Regions from separate parts of the Pseudoduganella sp. GW821-FHT12E03 genome, predicted to be linked through region 1. Evidence: predicted binding sites of a transcription regulator. Region 1 holds the regulator's gene; each other region holds the start of a gene.
What was found. Region 1 encodes LexA, which represses DNA repair genes until DNA is damaged. Its sites were predicted from a motif close to ACTGTATNNNNATACAGT; they were not measured.
Positions count from the first base shown of each region.

Region 1 (5,564 bases):
CGCTATGCTTCGCCACTGGCATGGGCGCGATCGGCGCCGTGTTCCAGGGCTTGCTGCGCGCGGGCGACCACGTGGTGTCGTCTTCTTTCCTGTTCGGTAACACCAACTCGCTGTGGCAAACCGTGGCCAGCCAGGGCGTGGCGGTCGACTTTGTCGACGCCACCGACGTGAGTAACGTTGAAGCGGCTTTGACCCCGGACACCCGCATCGTGTTCGTGGAAACCATCGCCAACCCGCGCACGCAAGTGGCGGATTTGAAGCGCATTGGCGAGCTGTGCAAGGCACGCGGCATCCTGTACATCGTCGACAACACGATGACGACGCCGTACCTGTTCGCGCCGAAAGCCGTGGGCGCCGGCCTGGTGGTCAATTCGCTGACCAAGTCGATCGGCGGCCACGGCGCGGCGCTGGGCGGCGCGCTGACCGATACCGGCGAATACGACTGGACGAAGTTCCCGAACATTTACGAGAACTATAAAAAAGCCGCGCCGGTGCAATGGGGCATCACGCAAATCCGCGCCAAGGGATTACGGGACTTCGGCGCCTCGCTGGGTCCGGAAGCGGCGCACCACATCGCGCTGGGCGCGGAAACACTGGCCCTGCGCATGGAACGCACCTGCGCCAATGCGCTGGCGCTGGCGCAATTGCTGGAAGCCGACGACCGCGTGGCCGCCGTGTATTACCCCGGCCTGGCATCGCACCCGCAGCATGGCGTGACGTCGGAACTGTTCCGCGCGGCGGGTTCGCTGCTGAGCTTTGAGCTGAAAGACGGCATCGATTGCTTCGACTTCCTGAACAAGCTGAAACTGGCCGTGCCGGCGTCGAACCTGGGCGACACGCGCACCCTGATCATTCCCGTGTCGCACACGATCTTCTTTGAGATGGGGGCGGAACGCCGGGCCTCGATGGGAATCGCGGAATCGCTGATCCGGGTCTCGGTAGGAATTGAAGATACGGCGGATTTGCTGGCGGACTTCAGGGATGCGCTGGCGGCGTTTTGATGACATGCCGGGCGGCGCTTTGCCGCCGCTCACCGTAGTCTCAGAGGTTCAATAAGGCAGGTGCGATATTGAAAGCGCCTGTAATCTTTTCCCGCGTTGCTTTCCGAAGTTTGTCGCTGGCTTCCTGTTGCGCGTAGGCGGATTGGGAAATATCCAGGCGTTCCGCTACTTCCTGTTGCGTCAGTCCAAGATGCTCGCGCCATGCGCGCACGGGAGTCCAGTCATTCTTGACCATCATGCCGACCACTTCATGCGGGGTATGGTCGCCGTCGCGCAGGCGGCTTACCAGGGAGCGGCCCCTTCCATCTGATATGGATGCCGCCACCCCGGCAGCGAGGCGATCCGGTCCAGCCACGCCTGCACCCGTGGCGGATAGCTGACCTTGGCCTGCTCCGGCCAGAACAGGTAGCCGCAGATGGAAAAATCGGCGACCGTCAGCTGGTCATCGAGCAGGAACAGGCGGCCATCCGATAACTCGTCGTCCAGCCGCGCGATATCGGCATCGAAGCGATGGCGGAACCACTGCAGCACCGTGCCCGCGTAGGCGACCGGATCGAACTTTTGCCCATAGCGCAAATGCGCCATGGAAAAGCCGATGCGGTTGGCTTCCCAGAACAGCCATTCCCGCACGCGCTCGAGCCGCTGCCGCGACTCGCCGCCGTAGGCCTGTAAATGCTCGGCCAGGTGCAGCAGGATCGCGTTCGATTGCACATACGCCTGGCCGTCATGCACGAGCAACGGTACTTCGCCATATTTGGCCAGGCTGCGGAACGGCTCCGGCCGGTCCAGGCGGTCCAGCTTCAAGTCGATCTCTGTATAGCTGTGCGCAACCCCGGCCACTTCCATGGCCAGTTTGACCTTATAGCTGTGGCCGGACTCGCAATTGCCGTAAAGCTGGAACGCACTCATTAGTGCCAGGTCCGCAGCAAGCCCACCGCCAAGCCCTCCAGCGCGAACTCGTCGGCTTCCGGATTCACCGTGATGACCTTGAAGTCCGGGTTTTCCGGCAACAGTTCAATGGTGGAGCCGGTTTTGCGGTAGCGTTTGACGGTGACTTCGTTGCCGATGCGGGCCACCACCACTTGCCCGTTCTTGGCGCTGTCGACTTTTTTTACGGCCAGTAAATCGCCATCCATGATGCCGATGTCGCGCATTGATTCGCCGCGCACTTTCAGCAGGAAGTCCGGTTTGGCGGAAAACAGGGCCGGGTCGACGTTGTAGCTGGTTTCCAGGTTTTCCTGGGCCAGGATGGGCGAGCCGGCTGCCACGCGGCCGATCAGGGGCAGGGACAGCAAATTACTGACGGCCGCTGCCGCGGCGGCGGCGGCAGCACCGGCGGCCGCGCGCGCCGATTCCGCATGCGCGCCAAGCAGGCGGATGCCGCGCGAGGTGCCGGCGGCGATTTCAATCGCGCCTTTGCGCGCCAGCGCTTGTAAATGTTCTTCGGCCGCGTTGGCGGACTTGAAACCCAGTTCCGCCGCGATTTCCGCGCGGGTTGGAGGGAAGCCGGTGTTGTCGATGGCATCCTTGATCAGATTGAGAATTTGTTCCTGGCGTGCGGTGAGCTTGATCATGATGCGGGAGCTTATAAAAGCTGTGGATATAGACAGTCTGTATTTTTGTACAGTGTGACCGCTATTGCAAGGGTTTTTCGCTGTGCGGAACAAATTATTTTCATGGAGGGCGCTCCAGGGAATGGGTATGTGGCGCGTGACGTGATGTTGCGATTGCTCAGAAAGCAGGCTATAATCGAGGGCTTACCTCTTCCCACACCCGTCTTGACGCCGGGGTGGGCAATTATCACAGTCCTTAAGGGAGTTTTCATGCGTCACTATGAAATCGTATTTATCGTCCACCCGGACCAAAGCGAGCAAGTTCCTGCGATGATCGAACGTTACAAAGCCAGCGTGACCTCGCGCGGCGGTAACGTACACCGCGTGGAAGATTGGGGCCGCCGTCAAATGGCTTACTCGATCCAGAAACTGGCTAAAGCACACTACATCTGCCTGAACATCGAATGCGACAACGAGACCCTGGTCGAGTTGGAAACCGCCTTCAAATTCAATGATGCCGTGCTGCGTCACCTGACCGTGAAAATGAAGAAAGCGGAAACCGCTCCTTCGCCGATGATGAAATCGGTACAACGTGAAGACGCGGCCAAGAGCCATCGCGCCGAAGCCCAAGCTGCCGCTGCCGCCTAAGTACTGATCAGGAACCACACTGGATAACCAGCTTGTTGTAACCGCCCTGATCACCGAAAGGGATCTGGTCCGTTATACCCCCGCAGGACTGCCGATTGTGAATGCCACGTTGCAGCACAGTTCGCAGCAAACGGAAGCCGGCATACAGCGCCTGGCCGAGTTTGAGATCTCCGCTGTTGCAGCGGGTGAGATTTCAAGCCGGTTCAGCCAGGCGCCGCTCGGCGGGCTGTACCAGTTCAAGGGATTCCTGGCCAAGAAAAGCCGCAATAGCAAAAGCCTGGTGTTTCACATCATTGATTTTCGTTTATTAGATACAGGAGCCTAAAATGGCATTCGGTAAAAAGTTCGACAAAAACAAGCTCAAGCTGAAAGAAAAGCGCAAACAGCAAAACCCGCTGTTCAAGCGTAAGAAGTTCTGCCGCTTCACCGCCGCTAACGTTGAGCAAGTGGACTACAAAGACGTAGACACTCTGAAAGATTTCGTTCAGGAAAACGGCAAAATCATGCCAGCACGCCTGACCGGCACCAAAGCACACTACCAGCGTCAAGTTGACACCGCGATCAAACGCGCTCGCTACCTGGCCCTGCTGCCGTACACCGACCTGCACAACGCTTAATTGCGGCAGTCGATAGAATCTGGAGAATACTATGCAAATCATTCTGTTGGAAAAAGTTGTTAACGTCGGCAACCTGGGCGACGTGGTGAAAGTCAAAGACGGCTACGCACGTAACTTCCTGATCCCACAAAAGCTGGCTCGCCGTGCGACCACCGCTGCTGTGGCTGAATTCGAAGCCAAGCGCGCCGAACTGGAAAAAGCAGCTGCCGCCAAGCTGGCCGCTGCTCAAGCCCAAGGCGAAAAGCTGAACGGCATGACCGTGACCGTATCGCAGAAAGCCGGCGTTGACGGCCGTCTGTTCGGTTCCGTGACCAACTTCGACATCGCTGAAGCCCTGACCAAAGCAGGTTTCCCTGTTGAAAAAGCAGCTGTTCGCATGCCGAACGGCCCGCTGAAGGTCACCGGCGAGCACGCCGTGTCCGTAGCGCTGCACACCGACGTGGTGGTCGACGTGACCGTCGCCGTCGTTGGCGAAGCTGCTTAATATTTCCCCAAGGGAATATTAAAGGTAGACTTGTTGTACAAATAGAAAAGCCGGGCTTGTCCCGGCTTTTTTATTGCAACCAACTAAGGCAAGTTGTGGTTTTTTAACGTGAAATTCACAACTGTTAGCAGGTATAATTCGCGACCATGAGCACCCCAGCATCCGATCCCCAGGTAGATTCGCTACGCATTCCGCCGCATTCGATCGAGGCAGAACAGTCCGTTATTGGCGGCCTGCTGCGCGACAATGCCGCGTTCGACCGCATTGCGGATTTGCTGAATGCGGATGACTTTTACCGCTACGACCACCGCATCATTTACGAGCAGGTGATCCGCCTGATCAACTCGTCCAAGCCGGCCGACGTCATCACTGTGTTTGAAGCGATGACGATGCTGGGCAAGCAGGATGATATCGGCGGCCTCGCGTACTTGAACGCGATGGCGCAAAACACGCCGTCCGCCGCCAACATCCGCCGCTATGCGGAAATCGTGCGCGACCGCGGCATCTTGCGCAAACTCGTGACCGTGGCGGATCAGATTTCCGGCGATGCGTTCAATCCGCAAGGCAAGGAAGTCAAGCAAATGCTGGACGAGGCGGAGTCCAAGATTTTCGCGATTGCCGAACAGGGCGCCCGTGGCGCGGTCGGCTGGCTGCCGGTGCAGCCGCTGCTGACCCAGGTGGTCGAGCGCATCGACGAACTGTACAGCCGTGACAATTCCAGTGAAATCACGGGGGTGCCAACCGGCTTTGCCGACCTCGACAAGATGACTTCCGGCTTGCAGCCGGGCGACCTGGTGATTGTTGCTGGCCGTCCATCGATGGGCAAGACCGCGTTCTCCGTGAATATCGGCGAGAACGTGGCGATCGAAGCCGGCTTGCCGGTGGCGATCTTTTCGATGGAGATGGGCGGCGCCCAGCTGGCCATGCGTATGCTGGGTTCGGTCGGTGAGCTGGATCAGCACCGCCTGCGGACCGGCAAGCTGATCGATGAAGACTGGCCGCGCCTGACCCTGGCGATCCAGAAGATGAACGATGCGCAAGTGTTCATCGACGAGACGCCGGCATTGAACCCGATTGAAATGCGCGCCCGCGCGCGCCGTTTGTCGCGCCAGTGCGGCAAGCTGGGCCTGATCATCGTCGACTACCTGCAGCTGATGCAGGGTTCCAAGCCCGGCGATAACCGCGCGTCCGAGATTTCTGAAATCTCGCGCTCGCTGAAGGGCCTGGCGAAAGAGTTGCATTGCCCGCTGATCGCGCTGTC
Region 1 covers NZ_JBXAQJ010000009.1:231,591-237,154, reverse strand. Annotated here, with positions in the region: gene AC1RRC_RS23095 (cystathionine gamma-synthase family protein) at 1-1,001, shown strand, start outside; gene AC1RRC_RS23090 (helix-turn-helix domain-containing protein) at 1,042-1,239, opposite strand; gene AC1RRC_RS23085 (glutathione S-transferase family protein) at 1,284-1,910, opposite strand; gene lexA (transcriptional repressor LexA) at 1,910-2,575, opposite strand; gene rpsF (30S ribosomal protein S6) at 2,825-3,202, shown strand; gene priB (primosomal replication protein N) at 3,222-3,527, shown strand; gene rpsR (30S ribosomal protein S18) at 3,529-3,819, shown strand; gene rplI (50S ribosomal protein L9) at 3,851-4,303, shown strand; gene AC1RRC_RS23055 (replicative DNA helicase) at 4,450-5,564, shown strand, end outside.

Region 2 (5,564 bases), 140 kb from region 1:
ATGCGCCGTGCGGCCAGCACGTCCTTGCCGCAAGTGAAGCAGTGCGCATACAGCGCGTAGGCGCGCGGTTCGCCATCGGGGGCATCGAGGCGCGCCGCCAACTGGTGGCCGTGGGCGCCGGGGAAGTCGTGTCGTTTGGTTCGCATTCCTCCAGTTTACCAAAAGACCTTAGCCAAACAGGCCATGTAAATACCAGCGCAGTTCCCCCTCCTCTCCCGAACGTTCGCGGAAAATCCAGTAATGCGCATGGTCGCTGCCTTCGGCGATGAAATAATCGCGCACCTGCGTGGTATTCCACCAGCCCGCCTCGATGCGTTCCGCGCCGGACACCAGCCGCAGCGGAGAAATATAAAACGGCCGGTGGTCGCGCATGAGCAGCGCCACCGGCTTGGGCAGCAGCCATACGGGACGGGGCAGGCTGTGCGGCGGCAGGCGCTGCTCCAGCGGGCGCTGCTTGTCCTGCACCGGTTGCCAGGCATTGGCACGGTCCGGCCGGTAATCGGCCAGCGGCGCCGCACGCAGCACATTGTCCGCCCCCAGCCGCGCCACCAGCAATTCAAACAGGCGCTCGCGGTCGGTGCTGGTGCCGCCCGGTTCGGGAAACAAGGTGTCCGTCAGCGGCGCCATCGCCTGCACTTGCAGCGCTTCGAGCCGCAGGCCGATCACCGGGGCCGGCAACTCGATGCGGCCCAGGCGCTCCTTCAGCAAGCGCAATAAATGGTCGCCGCGCCAGACCGCTTCGGCCAGCACGATATCGATCGCGGTGGGCGGACACGCGGTCCGGCCGCGCTCATGGTCCAGCAACAGGCAAATACGCTCGACCGCGTAATGGTGCACGCACAGCCAGCCCGTCATTTGCTGCACCAGCCGCTGCGCGCCGTGCAGCAGCGCTTCCGCATGCTCGATGCGGTCGAACAATTCCAGTCCCGCCTTGAATTCCGGCGGCGGTTCGAGCCACGTATGCATTTCCGGCGCCTCGCCATACGCGGCGTCCAGCACATCGAGCAGCGCACGGCCGCAGCGGCGCTGCAAGCCGGGACGGGGCAGGCGCCGCAGTTCGGCCACCGTCTGGCAACCGATGCCTTCCAGCCAGGTGCGGAATGGCCGTGCCGGCGGCGGCAGCCACGCCGGCAGGCGCGCCAGCCGGCGGCTCAGTGATTGGATTGTTAAAGATCGTCCGCCGCGGCTGCGCGCCAGCAGCCACGCGCCCTGCGCGGTGGGGGCGCAACTGAGCGAGGCGGTAAAACCCAGCGTCCGCACACTGGCCGCCACCAGCGCGCACAGCTTGCGGATGCCGCCAAACAGGCGCAGGCTGGCGCCGATGTCGAGCAACAGCACGCCCTCTTCCGCCAGCGCCACTTGCGGCGTATAGCGCAGCAGCGCCAGCGCCGTGGCCTGCAAGGCGTCCGCCTCCCGCAACAGGCAGCGTTCGTGCAATTGCACGTCCGGCGCCATCAGCAGCGCACCGCCGCGCCGCATGCCCACCCGCACCCCGGCGGCATGGGCGGCGCGCGACACCGCCAGCACCCCCTCCTGCTCCAGTACCGCCGTGCAGCTATCCGCCGACCAGGTGGGGCAAAACACTTCGAGCGGTAGCCGGTACAGGCAAAGGCCGATCCACAGATGCATGACGCTGTAACAAAGAAGGTGGCAAGGGCAGGAACAGCGGCGCATCGCGCTGCGGTCCCCGGCGTTTGATGAAGCTGATCGCCAGCCCGCCCGGGGCGGTGCGCAGCGACAGCCGCAGCGGCGCGGGCGATGCATCCTGCGCGGCAGCGAGCGGCCGCATCAGGCAAAACAGCGTATCGCCGCTCTGCGCCGCCAAGTGCAGCCGGCGCAGGTTTTCATTGCGGATTTGCTGCTGCCATAACAGCAGCGCACCGCAACAGCCGCTGCGCAATACCTGTTCGGCCGCCCACAGCGCATCGCCGGATTTACCGGTATTACGGATCCACACCATCTGCCCCGGGGGCAAGCCCAGCGCGGCCAGCGCCAGCCCCTGCGGGATTTGCGGCGGCGCCAGCAACACCACCGGACGCTGCGCCGCCTGCTGCAATGCGGGCCGCAACAGCCGGATTTCACCGATGCCCGGCTGCTGCAACATCAATTCCGTCAAACTCCCCAGCGGCCAGCCGCCGCCCGGCAACTGGGCCGACAGCGCCGCATAGCCGGTATCGAGACAGCGCACCGCGCTTTGCGCCAGTTGCGACGCCCGCCACAAGGCGGGATGCAGGCTTTCCGGCGCGGCGATGAGCGGTGAACTGTGCATGAGGGCTGGCCTTCTTTTTATTAGAAATACTGGATATACATACAGTACTTTGAAAAAGGGGTTTTGGCAAGGTGTACACGCTTGCGCTTGCGGTAAGATAAACACATGACTGCACTCCAACTGACCGGCGCCATCCTGTTCGCCCTCGCCCTGATTCACACCTTCGCCGCCAAATCGTTCGACCTGCTGGCCTCCCGCCATCCGCGCCACGCGGGGCTGTTCCACTTGCTGGGCGAAGTGGAAGTGGTGTTCGGCTTCTGGGCCGCGATCCTGATTGCCGCCATCGCCCTGATGGCCGGGCCGCAAAATGCGATCGCATATGCGGAATCGCGCCAGTACACGGAACCACTGTTCGTGTTTGTCGTCATGGTGGTGGCGGCGTCGCGCCCCGTGCTCGAATGCGTGCAGCGCCTGTTGCTGATGCTGGCGCGGCTGGCGCCGGTGCGCGGCGAACTGGCGCTGGTGTGGCTCGGCATGGCGGTGGTGCCGCTGGCCGGGTCGCTGGTGACGGAGCCGGCCGCCATGACCCTGGCGGCGCTGACCCTGGCGCCGCTGGTGTTCCGCGACGGCATGCCGGAGTGGCTGAAATATGCCGCGCTGGGCGTGCTGTTCGTGAATGTCTCGATCGGCGGCACCCTGACCGCCTATGCCGCGCCGCCGGTGCTGATGGTGGCCGCCACCTGGGACTGGGACAGCGCGTTCATGGCGTCGCAGTTTGGCTGGAAAGCCGCAATCGCGACGCTGGTCAACGCGACCGCCATCACGTTCCTGCTGCGGCGCCATGTGCAGCCGCCCGCCGCCAGCCAGGCCGGCGCGGGACCGGACCCGGTGCCCCTGCCCGTCACCCTGGTGCACCTGGGCGTGCTGGCGCTGGTGGTGCTGCTGGCGCACCATCCGGTGCTGTTCCTCGGCATCTTCCTGCTGTTCCTCGGCTTCGCCCATGCCTACCAGCGCCACCAGCAGCCGCTGATCCTCAAGGAAGGCTTGCTGGTCGGCTTTTTCCTGGCCGGCCTGGTGGTCTTGGGCGGCATGCAGCAATGGTGGCTGCAACCGGTCATCACGAAACTGGAACCGCTGGCGCTGTTCTTTGGCGCCGTGGCGCTGACCGCCATTACCGACAATGCCGCGCTGACCTATCTCGGTTCGCTGGTCGATGGCATCACACCGCAGGCGCAATACATGCTGGTGGCGGGCGCCGTGGCGGGCGGCGGCCTGACCGTGATCGCCAACGCGCCCAACCCGGCCGGGGCCGCGCTGCTGAAGGCGGGCTTCCGCGATGGCGCGATCGGCGCCACCGGTTTGCTGCTGGGGGCGCTGGCGCCGACCGCCGTGGCGATTGCCATGTTCCTGCTGTGAGCGCCGGGGACGCAGACTCTGCCAGCGGGGCCCCTGGGCGCCGGGCACCGGCGCAGCCGTCTCACCCGCGCCGGTGCAGCGCGAAAAACGCCGCCATCATGCGGCTCGCATCGGGCCCCGGCGCCGCATGGAAGTGCACTTCCGGATCGCCGCCGCTCCACGCATGGCCCAGGCCCGCAATGCTGGCCACCCGCAGCACCACTTTCCGGCCCGACGCATAGTCGCGCACCGTATGGGCATGGCGGCTGCCGCTGCGGGTCGCCTCCTTGCTGGTGACAGTGGCGCGGGTGGACAGCGGCAAGCCGTTCAGCAACAGCCACTGCCGCGTCAACTGTTGCTGGTTCACGGGCCGCACCACATGGTCTTCTTCGCCCTGCATCAGCAGCGCCGGCATGGCGGGAAAGTCCGCGCGGCCACGTAACACGCCGTGGATCGCATCGGCATGCCCCAGCGCGCCGTGCCGCATCACCTGCAGCGCGCCAGCCGGTGTATGTCCCGCGCCAAACACGGGGCCGGAGTGCAAGCCCACGGCCGCAATCAATTCCGGATGGTTCAGCGCCAGCACCGCCGCCATGCCCGCCCCTGCCGACAAACCGCACGCATAAATGCGGCGCATGTCGACGCCATACTGGGCCGACACTTTCGCCACCAGCCCGGCCAGCAGCGCCGTGTCGCCGCCGCCTTGCTGGGTGGCCGCGTCGTACCAGCGCCAGCAGCGCTGCGCCTGCGCACTCACCAGTTGCTGCGGGTACAGCACGGCATAGCCCTTGTGTTCCGCCACCAGGTTCATGCGCGTGCCCTGCGCAAATTGCGTCGCGCTCTGGTGACAGCCATGCAGCATGACGATCAGCGGCCAGCCCTTGGCGGGCGCGGGCCGGTCCGGCAAATACAGCCAGTACGCCAGGCGCCGCCCCGGCGCCTGGCCCGGTGATTGCGGCAGTGCAATATGGGCGGTCAGCCACTTGCCGGGCGCACTCGGCGCTTCCTTGCGTTCATGCTTGCGTAATTCCAATGCCGCCGGGCTACGGAGCGCCGCCGCTGGTCGTTTAGGCTTAGGCTGTGCCTTCGGTTTTGGTACAGCCAGCAGCCTGGACACCATTTTTTGCTGCGTTTTCGCGGCACGGGTCAGGCTGCGCAGCAAGCGTATACCGGGGGCAGGCTTGGCCATGGCATCTCCAAAGGTCGTTGTGTTGCACTGCAATATAACGGCATCCACCACCCCGCTCCGTGCGCTGGCGCACCCCACAAGGAGAGCAAGATGAGTTCAAAGACCCGCAAGAAACACAAGAACCAGACCAAAGACACGCAAGATTGCCCGCGCCTGGATGCGCACCTGTCGCGGCAAAGCAGCCGCCAGGATAATGCGTCGATTCAGCAGGGCAGCCTGTCCGGCGCCGGCAGTGAAGGCGATCCCTACACGATCAGCAACGAGCGCGGTCCTGCGCGCGGCAACCGCCAGGGTGGCGGCGGCAATTACTGAACCCCTGTTCCACGCGCGGAAAAACAGGGTGCCGGGCAATGGGACTGCACCGGCAGCCCTGCCGCGCACCCGGCACGTACCCTGTGCGCAGGGCCTGGAAAGTCCCTTCCGCAGTCCCTTCCGCAGTCCCTTCAGCGGCCCCGTCAGTGGCCCATTACCGCTGCATGGATTCCCACACCTTTTGCAGGCGCTTGGCCGACACCGGCATCGGCGTCCTCAATTCCTGGGCAAACAGCGACACGCGCAACTCTTCCAGCATCCAGCGGAATTCCACCAGTTTCGGATCGGTATTGCGGCCCGCTGATTTGTCGCGCATCAGGCGCTGGTATGGCGCGGCGGCCGCTTGCCACTCCGCCATCAGCTTGGCATCGCGCGCCGGGTCGCCACGCAGCTTTTCCAGCCGCACGTTCATGGCCTTGATGTAGCGCGGGAAGTGCGCCAGCTGGCTGTACTCGGTGT
Region 2 covers NZ_JBXAQJ010000009.1:375,672-381,235, forward strand. Annotated here, with positions in the region: gene AC1RRC_RS23665 (alpha/beta hydrolase family protein) at 1-146, opposite strand, end outside; gene AC1RRC_RS23670 (Y-family DNA polymerase) at 169-1,629, opposite strand; gene imuA (translesion DNA synthesis-associated protein ImuA) at 1,556-2,269, opposite strand; gene AC1RRC_RS23680 (putative Na+/H+ antiporter) at 2,375-3,625, shown strand; gene AC1RRC_RS23685 (extracellular catalytic domain type 1 short-chain-length polyhydroxyalkanoate depolymerase) at 3,687-4,793, opposite strand; gene AC1RRC_RS23690 (hypothetical protein) at 4,884-5,105, shown strand; gene hrpA (ATP-dependent RNA helicase HrpA) at 5,260-5,564, opposite strand, start outside.
Region 2: the regulator LexA is predicted to act here: its motif matches at 2,298-2,315, upstream of imuA (translesion DNA synthesis-associated protein ImuA).

Region 3 (5,564 bases), on a different contig from region 1:
CCGCCCGCCACCAGGCGTTCTTTCGCGGCCAGCAATTCGTCCATGCTGCCCACTTCCAGCGCCAGGTGCTGGACCCAGGCCGGGGTATTGGTGTCGCGGCCCATGTCCGGCTGCGTCGGCAATTCAAAGAAGGCCAGGATATTGCCCTGCCCGGCGTCCAGGAACACGTGCATGTACGGATCCGGCGCCTTGGTCGACGGCACTTCATCTTCGGCAATGGCCAGCACAAAGTTCATGTTCAGGTGCTTGACGTACCACTCGACGGTTTCCTTGGCATCCTTGCAGCGGTATGCCACGTGGTGGATTTGCTTGATTTTCATGGTGGGGCTCCTTGGTATGCAGCCATTAAACCGTGGTTTCAGATATCATACAAACAGTATTTTTTAATCGATTTATCGGATTTTCTAATGAATCCCACCTTACGCCAAATGCGCGCGCTGGTCGCCGTCGCCCGCACCGGCAGTTTTACCCTGGCCGCCGAACAATTGCATGTGACCCAGTCCGCGCTCAGCGGCCAAATCAAGGAACTCGAGCAGGTACTGGGCGTCAAGGTGGTCGAGCGCAATACCCGGCGCGCCCAGCTGTCCGAAGTCGGGCGAGAACTGTACCCGCTGTTCGACCAGATGCTGCAAGACCTCGATGGCGCCATGGCCGACATCGCCAGCCGCAAGGCCCTCAAGAAGGGGCTGGTGCGGGTGGCGGCGCCGCAAATGATGGCGTGCACTCTGCTGCCGGAAGCCATCGCCGCCTACCGCGCCACGCATCCGGAAGTGCAGGTCAAGCTGGTCGATTGCCCGGTCGAAAATGTGTCGGGCCGGGTGTTTTCCGGCGAAGTCGATTTTGGCATCGGCCCGGAGCGCGACCCGGCGGCGGAAATCGCGGCCCAGTTGCTGTTCGATATGCCGTTCGTGCTGGTCTTTCCCTCTGCCCACCCGCTACAAGCCCAGGACAAGGTCACCTGGGCCGACGTCGAACGCTACCCGCTGATTGCGCTGCAAGGCCAGTTCACGGAGCGCCTGCTGCGCGACGTGCCGCTGCATCCCTACAATGAAGTGACATTCATGACCACCGCGCTGGCCATGGTCAACGCCGGCCTCGGCGTGGCCGCCTGCATTCCGTATGCCGCGCCGATGGCGAAACTGTATGGCTTGCAGATGCGCCTGCTGGAAGAACCCGAACTGACGCGGCGCTTTTTTGTGTACACCAAGAGCACGCGTTCGCTGTCCCCGGCCGCCGCAAGTTTTGTGGCTTTTTTGTTGCAATTCATGGTGGATCACGAGTGGAACCGGGCCCGCCCTGCTATGCTGGAACCGTTATCATTGTCCCAATAATGGAATTCTGCTTTCCATTTTTAGGCTTTTTTCAAGTGTCGCGAACAGTGTAATCTGCCCGATCAACCTTGCAAACTGGTAGCTATGAATATCCTGCACATTGATTCGGCCTGCCTCGGCGACAATTCCGCGTCGCGCCTGTTGAGCGCGGGAATAGTCGATGCGCTGCGGGTACGGCACTGGGATGCGAATGTCGCGTACCGCGACCTCGGCGCCAGCCATTTGCCGCATGTGACGGGCCCGTTGCTGCAAGTACTGCGGGGCCAGTGGAACAGCGCCATTCCCCTCAATGAAGCATTGCAGGGCGACGTGATGCTGACGGAACTGTTGCTGGCGGAATTCATGGTGGCCGACATCATCGTGCTGGGCGCCCCCGTGCTGACCCTGTCGATACCATCCACGCTCAAAGCCTGGCTGGACCGTATCGTGTTGGAAGGCCGGACGTATACCGTGGCGCCCAACGGCCGCACCACCGGCCTGGCGGCGGCCAAGCGGGCGATCGTCGCGTCCACCCGGGGCGGGCCGACCCTGGCCGGCATGAGTGACTACCATACCGGTTACCTGAAGGCCGTGTTTGCCATGGTCGGCATCACCGACGTGCGCGTGCTGGAAGCGGACGGCCTGGCGCAGGGCTCGGCCGCGCGCGAACAGGCCATCGAGGCGGCGTTGCAGCAGGCCGCGCTGCTGGCGGCGTGACCCCACCCGGGCCGGCAACCCCGTTACAATAGGGTTTTGTGCCGTTCCTGTTGCCCCCATGTCTTCCAATACCATCGCCCTCAACCAGCAAATGGACCATTTTGATGGCCACCACAGTGTCTGGGTGTTCGGTTACGGTTCCCTGATCTACAAAGCCGATTTTCCCTTCATGCAGCGGCGCGCCGCCAGCATCATGGGCTGGTCGCGCCGCTTTTGGCAAGGGTCGCATGACCACCGTGGTACGCCCACGGCGCCCGGCCGGGTGGTGACCCTGATTCCCGACGCCGGCGCCGTGTGCCACGGCATGGCGTACCTGGTGTCGCCGGACGTTTTTTCCCACCTCGATTACCGTGAAAAAAACGGTTACCTGCGCCGCGTGACCGACATCACGTTCGAAGACGGTTCCGGCGACATGGCTGAAGGCGTGGTGTATATCGCCCGCGAAGATAACGGTTCCTTTCTCGGCCCGGCCAGCGAAGAAGCCATCGCACGGCAAATTGCCGCTTCCATCGGTCCCAGTGGCCCCAACAGCGATTACCTGACCCAGCTGGCGGTCGCGCTGCGCGAACTGGGGCGCGACGATGCGCACGTGTTCGCGATCGAACAGTATTTGCTGGAGTTGATGGCCAGCCGCGGCGCGCCCGATTAAAACAAGTCCAGCTGGCCGCCGCCCCGCTTCATCACCGCCGGCACCGACAGCGGCCGTCGGAACCGCCCGGCATCGAGCTGCCTGAACCGGATCATGCGTTTTTCCAGTCCCAGCTTGCGCACGGTTTTCTCCACCCGCTGTTTTATGAGATCCGCCCACACGCCCTCGCCGCGCATGCGGGTGCCGAATTCCGCCTGGTACTCCTTGCCGCCCCGCAAATCGCGGATGCGGTTCATCACGCGCTGCGCCCGGTCGGGGAAATGCGCTTCCAGCCATTGCTGGAACAGCGGACTCACTTCCCACGGCAAGCGCAGCACGATGTAATTCACATGCAACGCCCCCGCCTCACACGCCGCTTCGATGACGCGCTCGATATCGGGTTCGGTCACGAATGGAATGATCGGTGCGATGCTGACGCCGACGGGAATGCCCGCGTCGGTCAAGGTGCGGATCGTGCGCAGGCGCCGCGCGGGCGCCGCCGCTCGCGGCTCCAGGGTGCGCGCAATGTCGCTGTCGAGGGTAGTGATGGTGATGGCGGCCGACACCAGCCGTTTCGAAGCCATGTCCGACAGCAAATCGATATCGCGCTCGATCAGCGATGACTTGGTGATCAACCCCACCGGGTGCTCGCATTCATGCAGCACTTCCAGCACGCCACGCGTGATCTTCAGGCTGCGCTCGCACGGCTGGTAGGCATCGGTATTGACACCGAGCGCGATGGCTTCCGGCACATACGAGGGCTTGGCCAATTCCTGGCGCAGCAAGTCGGCCGCGTTGACCTTGGCCACGATGCGGGTTTCAAAATCGAGCCCCGGCGACAAGCCGAGGTAACTGTGCGAGGGCCGGGCAAAGCAGTAAATGCAGCCGTGTTCGCAACCCCGGTACGGGTTCAGCGACACATTGAACGGAATGTCCGGCGAACTGTTGCGGGTCAGGATGGATTTCGCTGTTTCGTCCGTGATGTGGGTCCTGAACATGCGCGGTTCGTCGTCGTCGCCGTGATCCCAGCCATCGTCGAACTGTTCGCGTCCATGCACCTCATGACGCCCCTGCACATTACTGACCGCGCCCCGCCCCTTCTGCGCCTGCAGGGGGCGGAGCGGATAAGCCGGCGCCACATTTTCCCATTCGTCCACGACAACCTCGAAATACTGTATATATAACCAGTATTCTATGCCGCGTTCCACGCGGAAGCAAGCGCCATGAAAGGTGAATTTTCGATAGATTCTCACATTGGAACGGAGCGCATAATGCCTTGGCTATATTGAGGAATATCAACCGCTGTATAACCTTTTGCAAGGAACTTCCATGCTCAAGAATCTCAAGATTTCCGCCCGCCTGGGCCTGGGTTTCGGTTGTGTTGTCCTGCTGCTGTTGCTGGTGTCGTCGATCAGTATTTCGCGCCTTGCCGCCAGCAACGAATTGACGCGGCTGATCCTGGAAGACCGCTATGCGAAATTCCTGCTGCTGGAAGATGCGTTGAAAAACGCGATGGACAATGGACGGCAGTTGCGTAACATCCTGCTGGCCTCCAACGATGCGGAGAGTGAACGGTTCCGCCGCAGTGCCGACACCAACCGCAGTGAAATCGTGGAAGACTTGAACAAGCTGCAAAAGGTGGTGGTGTCGGACAAGGGCAAGGCCATGCTCAAGGAGATCCAGGACAAGCGCGCGGTGCTGGAACCCAAATATGAGCAGTTTTATACGCTGTCCCGCTCCGACCGCAAGATCGCCACGGAATACCTGAAAAACGACTTCGCCCCCACCAATGAAGCGTTCTGGCACGCGCTGGAAGCGTTCGCGTCTTACCAGGCGGAACAGATGGACAAGTCGGGCGACGAGGTCGCGAGCAGTTACGAATCCACGCGCACCACCGTGCTTGGGCTGGCGGCCGGCGCCGTGCTGCTGGCCATGCTGGTGGCCTATCTGATCACGATGGGCATCGTGCGGCCGCTGAAAACCGCCGTGCAAGTGGCGGAGAGACTGGAAGCGGGTGACTTGTCGATCCATATCGACAGCAGTGCCAAAGACGAGACCGGCCAGTTGCTCAATGCCATGCGCAATATGGTGGCCAAGCTGAACCAGGTGATCGGCGGGCAAAAACAGGCGATCGAAGCGGCCAACCGGGGCGACTTCAATGCCCGCGTGGACTTGAACGGCTTGCATGGATTCCAGAAGGAATTGGCGGAAGGCTTGAACCAGTTGATGGCCACCACCGGGGCCAGCCTGTCGGACGTGGTGCGCGTGATGGGCGCGCTGTCCGAAGGCGACTTGTCGAAAACCATTACCAAGGAATACCAGGGCGCCTTCGACGAATTGAAGCGCTATGCCAACAATACCGTGGGCAAGTTGAACCAGGTGATCAGCGGCCAGAAAAATGCCATTGAAGCGGCCAACCGGGGCAATTTCAATACGCGGGTCGAACTGGGCGGCTTGCAAGGTTTCCAGAAGGAGCTGGCCGACGGCATGAACCAGTTGATGGCCACCACCGGCGCCAGCGTGGCGGACGTGGTGCGGGTCATGGGGGCGCTGTCGCAAGGCGATTTGTCGAAGACCATCACCAAGGACTATGAAGGCGCCTTCGATGAATTAAAACGCTATGCCAACAATACCGTCGCCAAGCTGAACCTGGTGATTGACGGCCAGAAGGATGTGGTGGATGCCGCCAACCGTGGCGACTTCCAGGCCCGCATCGACCTGGCCGGCATGCTGGGTTTCCAGAAAGACCTGGGAGATGGCTTGAACCGCCTGATGGTGACCACCGGCGCCTCGATCGACGACGTGGTGCGCGTAATGGGCGCGCTGGCCGAAGGGGATTTGAACCAGACCATCGACAAACAATACGAAGGCAGTTTTGGCGAATTGAAATCGTACGCCAACAATACCGT
Region 3 covers NZ_JBXAQJ010000008.1:188,833-194,396, reverse strand. Annotated here, with positions in the region: gene AC1RRC_RS21005 (VOC family protein) at 1-320, opposite strand, end outside; gene AC1RRC_RS21000 (LysR family transcriptional regulator) at 408-1,331, shown strand; gene AC1RRC_RS20995 (FMN-dependent NADH-azoreductase) at 1,416-2,027, shown strand; gene AC1RRC_RS20990 (gamma-glutamylcyclotransferase) at 2,086-2,676, shown strand; gene AC1RRC_RS20985 (PA0069 family radical SAM protein) at 2,673-3,812, opposite strand; partial or broken gene AC1RRC_RS20980 (MCP four helix bundle domain-containing protein) at 3,985-5,019, shown strand; gene AC1RRC_RS20975 (methyl-accepting chemotaxis protein) at 5,017-5,564, shown strand, end outside.
Region 3: the regulator LexA is predicted to act here: its motif matches at 3,827-3,844, upstream of AC1RRC_RS20985 (PA0069 family radical SAM protein).

Region 4 (5,564 bases), on a different contig from region 1:
GCCTTTTTCGGAAATGATGACGGTGACCGGTTCGTCGACGACTTTCTGTTCCGCGCTGGCTTTCTGCGCTTCTTCGATCAGCGTGCGGCGCGCGTCGCCAAAGGTCTTTGCATCGGCTTCGATTTCTCGGATCACCAGGCGCTTCATCGACGACGGGTTTTCCAGCAAGTCGAGCAGGGACTGGCGCTCCTTGCGCAATTCCGCCAGTTCCTGCTGGATCTTGATCGCTTCCAGGCGCGCCAACTGGCGCAAGCGGATTTCCAGGATGTCTTCGGCCTGGATCGGCGACAGGTTGAAGCGTTCGATCAGCGCCGCTTTCGGTTCGTCCGAATTGCGGATGATGGCGATCACTTCATCGATGTTCAGCAGGACGGTTTCCCGGCCTTCCATGATGTGGATGCGGTCTTCGACCTTTTTCAGCCTGTGCTGCGTGCGGCGGGTCACGGTCTCGAAGCGGAAACCGATCCACTCGGACAGGATTTCCGAAATGCCTTTCTGGCGCGGACGGCCATCGGCGCCGATCATCACCAGGTTGATCGATGCCGACGATTCCAGCGACGTATGCGCCAGCAGCAGCATCATGAACTCGTCTTTGTCCTGGTTCTTCGACTTCGGTTCAAACACCAGGCGCACCGGCGCGGCGCGGCCCGATTCGTCGCGGATGGTGTCGAGCGCGCCGAGGATCAGCTGCTTGGACGCCAGCTGTTCCGGCGTCAGCGCTTTCTTGCCCAGCTTGACCTTCGGATTGGTCAATTCTTCGATTTCTTCCAGCACCTTTTGCGACGAGGTGCCAGGCGGCAGTTCGTGCACCACCGCTTGCCACTGGCCACGCGCCAGTTCTTCGATCTTCCAGCGCGCGCGCACTTTCATCGAGCCACGGCCGGTGGCGTACATATCGTGGATTTGCGCGGACGGCGTGATGATCTGGCCACCGCCCGGGAAGTCCGGACCCGGCACCATTTCCATCAATTCCGTGTGCGTGATCTTGGGATTGCGGATCATCGCCACGGCGGCTTGCGCCACTTCCGTCAGGTTGTGCGACGGGATTTCCGTTGCCAGGCCCACGGCAATCCCGGAGGCGCCATTGAGCAGCACCATTGGCAGGCGCCCCGGCAGCAGGGTCGGCTCTTCGGACGAACCGTCATAGTTCGGCGCGAAGTCCACCGTGCCCTGGTCGATTTCATCCATCAGCAGGCGCGCGATCGGCGTCAAGCGGGCTTCCGTGTACCGCATCGCGGCGGCTCCGTCGCCGTCGCGGGAACCGAAGTTGCCCTGGCCATCGATCAGCGGATAGCGCAGCGAAAAGTCTTGCGCCATGCGCACCAGCGCGTCGTACACCGACTGGTCGCCGTGCGGGTGCAGCTTGCCCAGCACGTCACCCACCACGGCGGCGGACTTGCGGGGCTTGGCGGTCGAACCCAGGCCCAGTTCATTCATCGTGTACAGGATGCGGCGCTGCACCGGCTTCTGGCCGTCGCACACGTCCGGCAGCGCGCGGCCTTTGACCACGGAGATCGCGTAATCGAGGTAAGCGCGTTCGGCAAAGGTGGACAGGGTCAGCGTTTCGCCGCCATCCCCGCCGTCGCCGCCGAAATCATCGCCGTCATTGGCATCGCCGCCATCGCCGCCATTGCCGTTGCCGCCGGCATTGGCTGCAGCGGCGCCGGTGTCTGCGGTCACCGCGGTTTCCGTGGTGTCCGTGGTTTCTGCCGTCTCGGCGGTCCCGGTGGCTCCGGCCACGGCTTCTTCAAAGAGGTTTGCTTGTTGAGTCATGATTGCGGTATTCGTTAAATATCGGCTTCCACTTCATTGCCGTGTTCTTCAATCCATGCGCGGCGGGCGGCGGCTTCGCCTTTGCCCATCAGCATGTTGAAGCGGGCCGACGAAGCGCTGTGGTCGAAGTCGCCCAGCGCCACCGGCAGCAGGCGGCGCGTGTCCGGATTCATGGTGGTCTCCCACAACTGTTCCGCGTTCATCTCGCCCAGGCCCTTGAAGCGGGAAATCGACCAGCTGCCATCTTTCAGGCCATCCTTGCGCAACTTGTCCTCGATCGCGATCAGTTCGCCGTCATCCAGCGCATACAGCTTCTGGATCGGTTTCTTGCCGCGCGCCGGCGCATCGACGCGGTACAGCGGCGGACGGGCCACGCAGATATGGCCCTTCTGGATCAGCGCCGGGAAGTGGCGGAAGAACAGGGTCAGCAGCAGCACCTGGATGTGGGAGCCGTCCACGTCCGCATCGGAGAGGATGCAGATTTTGCCGTAGCGCAGGCCGGACAAGTCCGGGTGGTCGCCATAGTGGTGCGGATCGACGCCGATCGCCACCGCGATGTCGTGGATTTCATTGTTGGCGAACAGGCGGTCCTTATCGGTTTCCCACGAGTTCAGCACCTTGCCGCGCAGCGGCAGGATGGCCTGGAATTCCTTGTCGCGGCCCATCTTGGCCGAACCGCCCGCCGAGTCACCCTCGACCAGGAACAGTTCGGTGCGCGTCACGTCGGTCGATTCGCAATCGGTCAGCTTGCCCGGCAACACCGCCACGCCGGACGATTTTTTCTTTTCGACTTTTTGCAGCGAGCGCAAACGCGATTGCGCCTGCTTGATGACCAGTTCCGCCAGTTTCTTGCCGTAGTCGATGTGCTGGTTCAGCCACAGTTCCAGCGGCGGCTTGGCAAAAGTCGATACCAGGCGCACCGCGTCGCGCGAGTTCAGGCGTTCCTTGATCTGGCCCTGGAATTGCGGGTCCAGCACCTTGGCCGACAACACGAACGAGGTCCGCGCAAACACGTCTTCCGGCAACAGCTTGACGCCTTTCGGCAGCAGCGAGTGCAGTTCCACGAAGTTTTTCACGGCGCCGAACAGGCCGTCGCGCAAGCCCGATTCGTGGGTGCCGCCATTGGGCGTCGGAATCAGGTTCACATACGATTCGCGCACCACCGCGCCTTCTTCGGTCCACGCCACCACCCACGCGGCGCCTTCGCCCTCGGCAAAGCCTTCCGCGTCGGGACCGGCAAATTGCGCGCCTTCGAACATCGGGATCAGGGTTTCACCGCCGTTGGTGGTTTGCGCCAGCGCTTCGACCAGGTAGCCGCGCAAGCCGTCGTCGTATTTCCATACCTGCGAATCGCCTGTTTTCGCGTTGGCCAGCGTGACCGTCACGCCCGGCAACAGCACGGCTTTTGAGCGCAGCAGGCGTTGCAGTTCGACTTGCGAAATCAGCGATGAATCAAAGTATTTTGGATCCGGCCACGCGGTGACGCGGGTGCCGGACTTCTTGCCGTCGCGCGGCGCGGGCACGGAATTCAGTGGTTCGACCAGGTCGCCGTTTTCAAAGGCAAGGGTGTGGTAGCCGTTGCCGTTGTCGTCCTTGCGCCACACATTGATTTCCAGGCGCTTCGACAGTGCATTGGTGACGGACACGCCGACGCCGTGCAAGCCGCCGGAAAACGCATAGGCGCCGCCCGAACCCTTGTCGAATTTGCCGCCCGCGTGCAGGCGGGTGAACACGATTTCCACGGTCGGGACATTTTCTTCCGGGTGCAGGCCGACCGGGATGCCCCGGCCGTCATCTTCCACGGTAATGCTGCCGTCCGCATTTTGCGTGACGATAATATTTTTGCAATGGCCGCCCAATGCCTCGTCCGAGGCATTGTCGATCACCTCCTGGATGATGTGCAGCGGGTTCTCCGTGCGGGTATACATGCCGGGCCGTTGTTTGACGGGCTCCAGGCCTTTAAGGACGCGGATGGAAGATTCGCTGTAGTCGGAAACTGGTTTTTTAGTGGCCATACGGGTTCGAAGGTGCTTTTCAGGCAAAACGCTGTGATTATATACAGTATTTTTGCTCCGTCACGGCGTTTTTGCGCGGGATGGCGCGCGGCGCCGCCGGTGCGGGAGCTTGCGCATTCTATCCGCAACGGGCGGCAGTGGCTGAAAATTGCCATCCGCAAGCTGCGTGACGCGGACGTCAACTGTGGTTAAATGGGGAAAAAATATTGCCGATCCACCTATGAAACAAGACAAATTTCCCTTTGCGGTACGGCTGGCGGGTTTTCCTTTGGCCACCGCGCGGGCGGTGGAAACGGCCTTGCTGGCCGCGCCGCCGCATGGGCCGGCGTATTTTTGCCTGTCCGACCACAGTTTGCAAGAGCCGGACCTGGTGCTGGCCTACGGTCCGGATTTGAAAGCCATGGCGTCGCTGGCCGCGATGGCGGCCGTGCCGGGCGAACTCGATGCGCGTCCGGCACTGGTGCTGGGGCAGCCGGCCGCGCCGCTGCCGTATCCGGTGTTGCCGCTGTCGTTCGACCAGAACGCCTTCCACGTGCACCTGGCGCTGCTGGTGGCGCGCCGCGCCGATGCGCTGGCCCGGCTGGCGGGTGCCGGGTTGCCGCCGGCGCCGGAACGGCGCCGCAGCCAGCGGCTCGACTTTGACCTGACCGACCCCGCGGAATATGAAGCGATGCGGGGCCAGTCGCGTCGTGGCGCGGTGCTGGTGGCCGATGGCGGCGTGCGCCTGTTCCAGCAAGTGCAGGGATTGATGCGGCCCTATGGCATCGCCGTGCCGACCGCGATTGATGAAGCGTCCGCGCTGGCCGCGTGCGCCGGCGGCAAGGTGTCGGTGGCGCTGGTGAATGCGGCGCTGCCGGGCTGCGATCCGTATGCCCTGTGCGCGGCGCTGCGCGCCCAGCCAGGCGGGCCGCCGCCGGCTGTGGTGCTGCTGGTGGCGCCGCCGTTTGTTTATGATGCCGAACGGGCCCGCGCGGCCGGGGTGGAAGGCTTGCTGGACAAGCCGGTGGCCGATGCCACCTTGAAGACCGTGCTGAAACGGCTGATGCACATCGCCTAATCTGTATAAACCGTCAGGCCCGCCGCGTAATAACGTTCGCGGCTGCCTGATCCAGCTTTGACGCCCCACGCGATGTCGAGGTCCGCACGGCCCGGCAACAGCAAATAGCGTGCGCCCAGCTGGCGCCAGGCGCCGCCGCCCCGGATGCCGAAGGCTTCCACAGTCAGCGCCGCGCGCTGTCCCACGGCCGCTTCCAGCGCCGTGGCCCAGGTTGCCGCGGGACGGCCATGGCGCTCGCGGCGCCAGCCAAGATTGGTATGCCATTGCAGGCGGTCGCCCCGCACATCCACGGTCAGCGGTAAATTGAGCGACCAGTTGCCGGCCAGACCATGCGCCGGTTCAAATTCATTGGCGATGGACATGCCCAGCCGCCATCGGCCATCCCTGGGCGCCACCAGCACGGTTTTCGCCTGCAGCACCGCCAGGTTGACGCCGGCGCCGCCACCACGGCCGTGCAGGCGGGCCGCGCCGGCGCCCACTTCCCAGTCATCGAAAACGTTGCAGGCGGGGACGATCCAGTAATGCGTGTGGCGGGGATCGCGCTGGATCCACGTCTCGAGCTGGCACTGGCCGGGATCGAGCACCGGGGCATCGTCGGTGACCAGCGGGCGGGCGGCCCAGGCGGAGGGGAGGGCGCCGCAGCACAGGGCGAACCATCCACTCAAGGTCGTGCGCGTTCCCAACGGCCGGCGTCTGCTCATGCATCGCTCCCTGCGCCC
Region 4 covers NZ_JBXAQJ010000005.1:85,956-91,519, reverse strand. Annotated here, with positions in the region: gene parC (DNA topoisomerase IV subunit A) at 1-1,773, opposite strand, end outside; gene AC1RRC_RS13940 (DNA topoisomerase IV subunit B) at 1,788-3,788, opposite strand; gene AC1RRC_RS13935 (response regulator) at 4,009-4,845, shown strand; gene AC1RRC_RS13930 (PA4824 family protein) at 4,842-5,546, opposite strand.
Region 4: the regulator LexA is predicted to act here: its motif matches at 3,819-3,836, upstream of AC1RRC_RS13940 (DNA topoisomerase IV subunit B).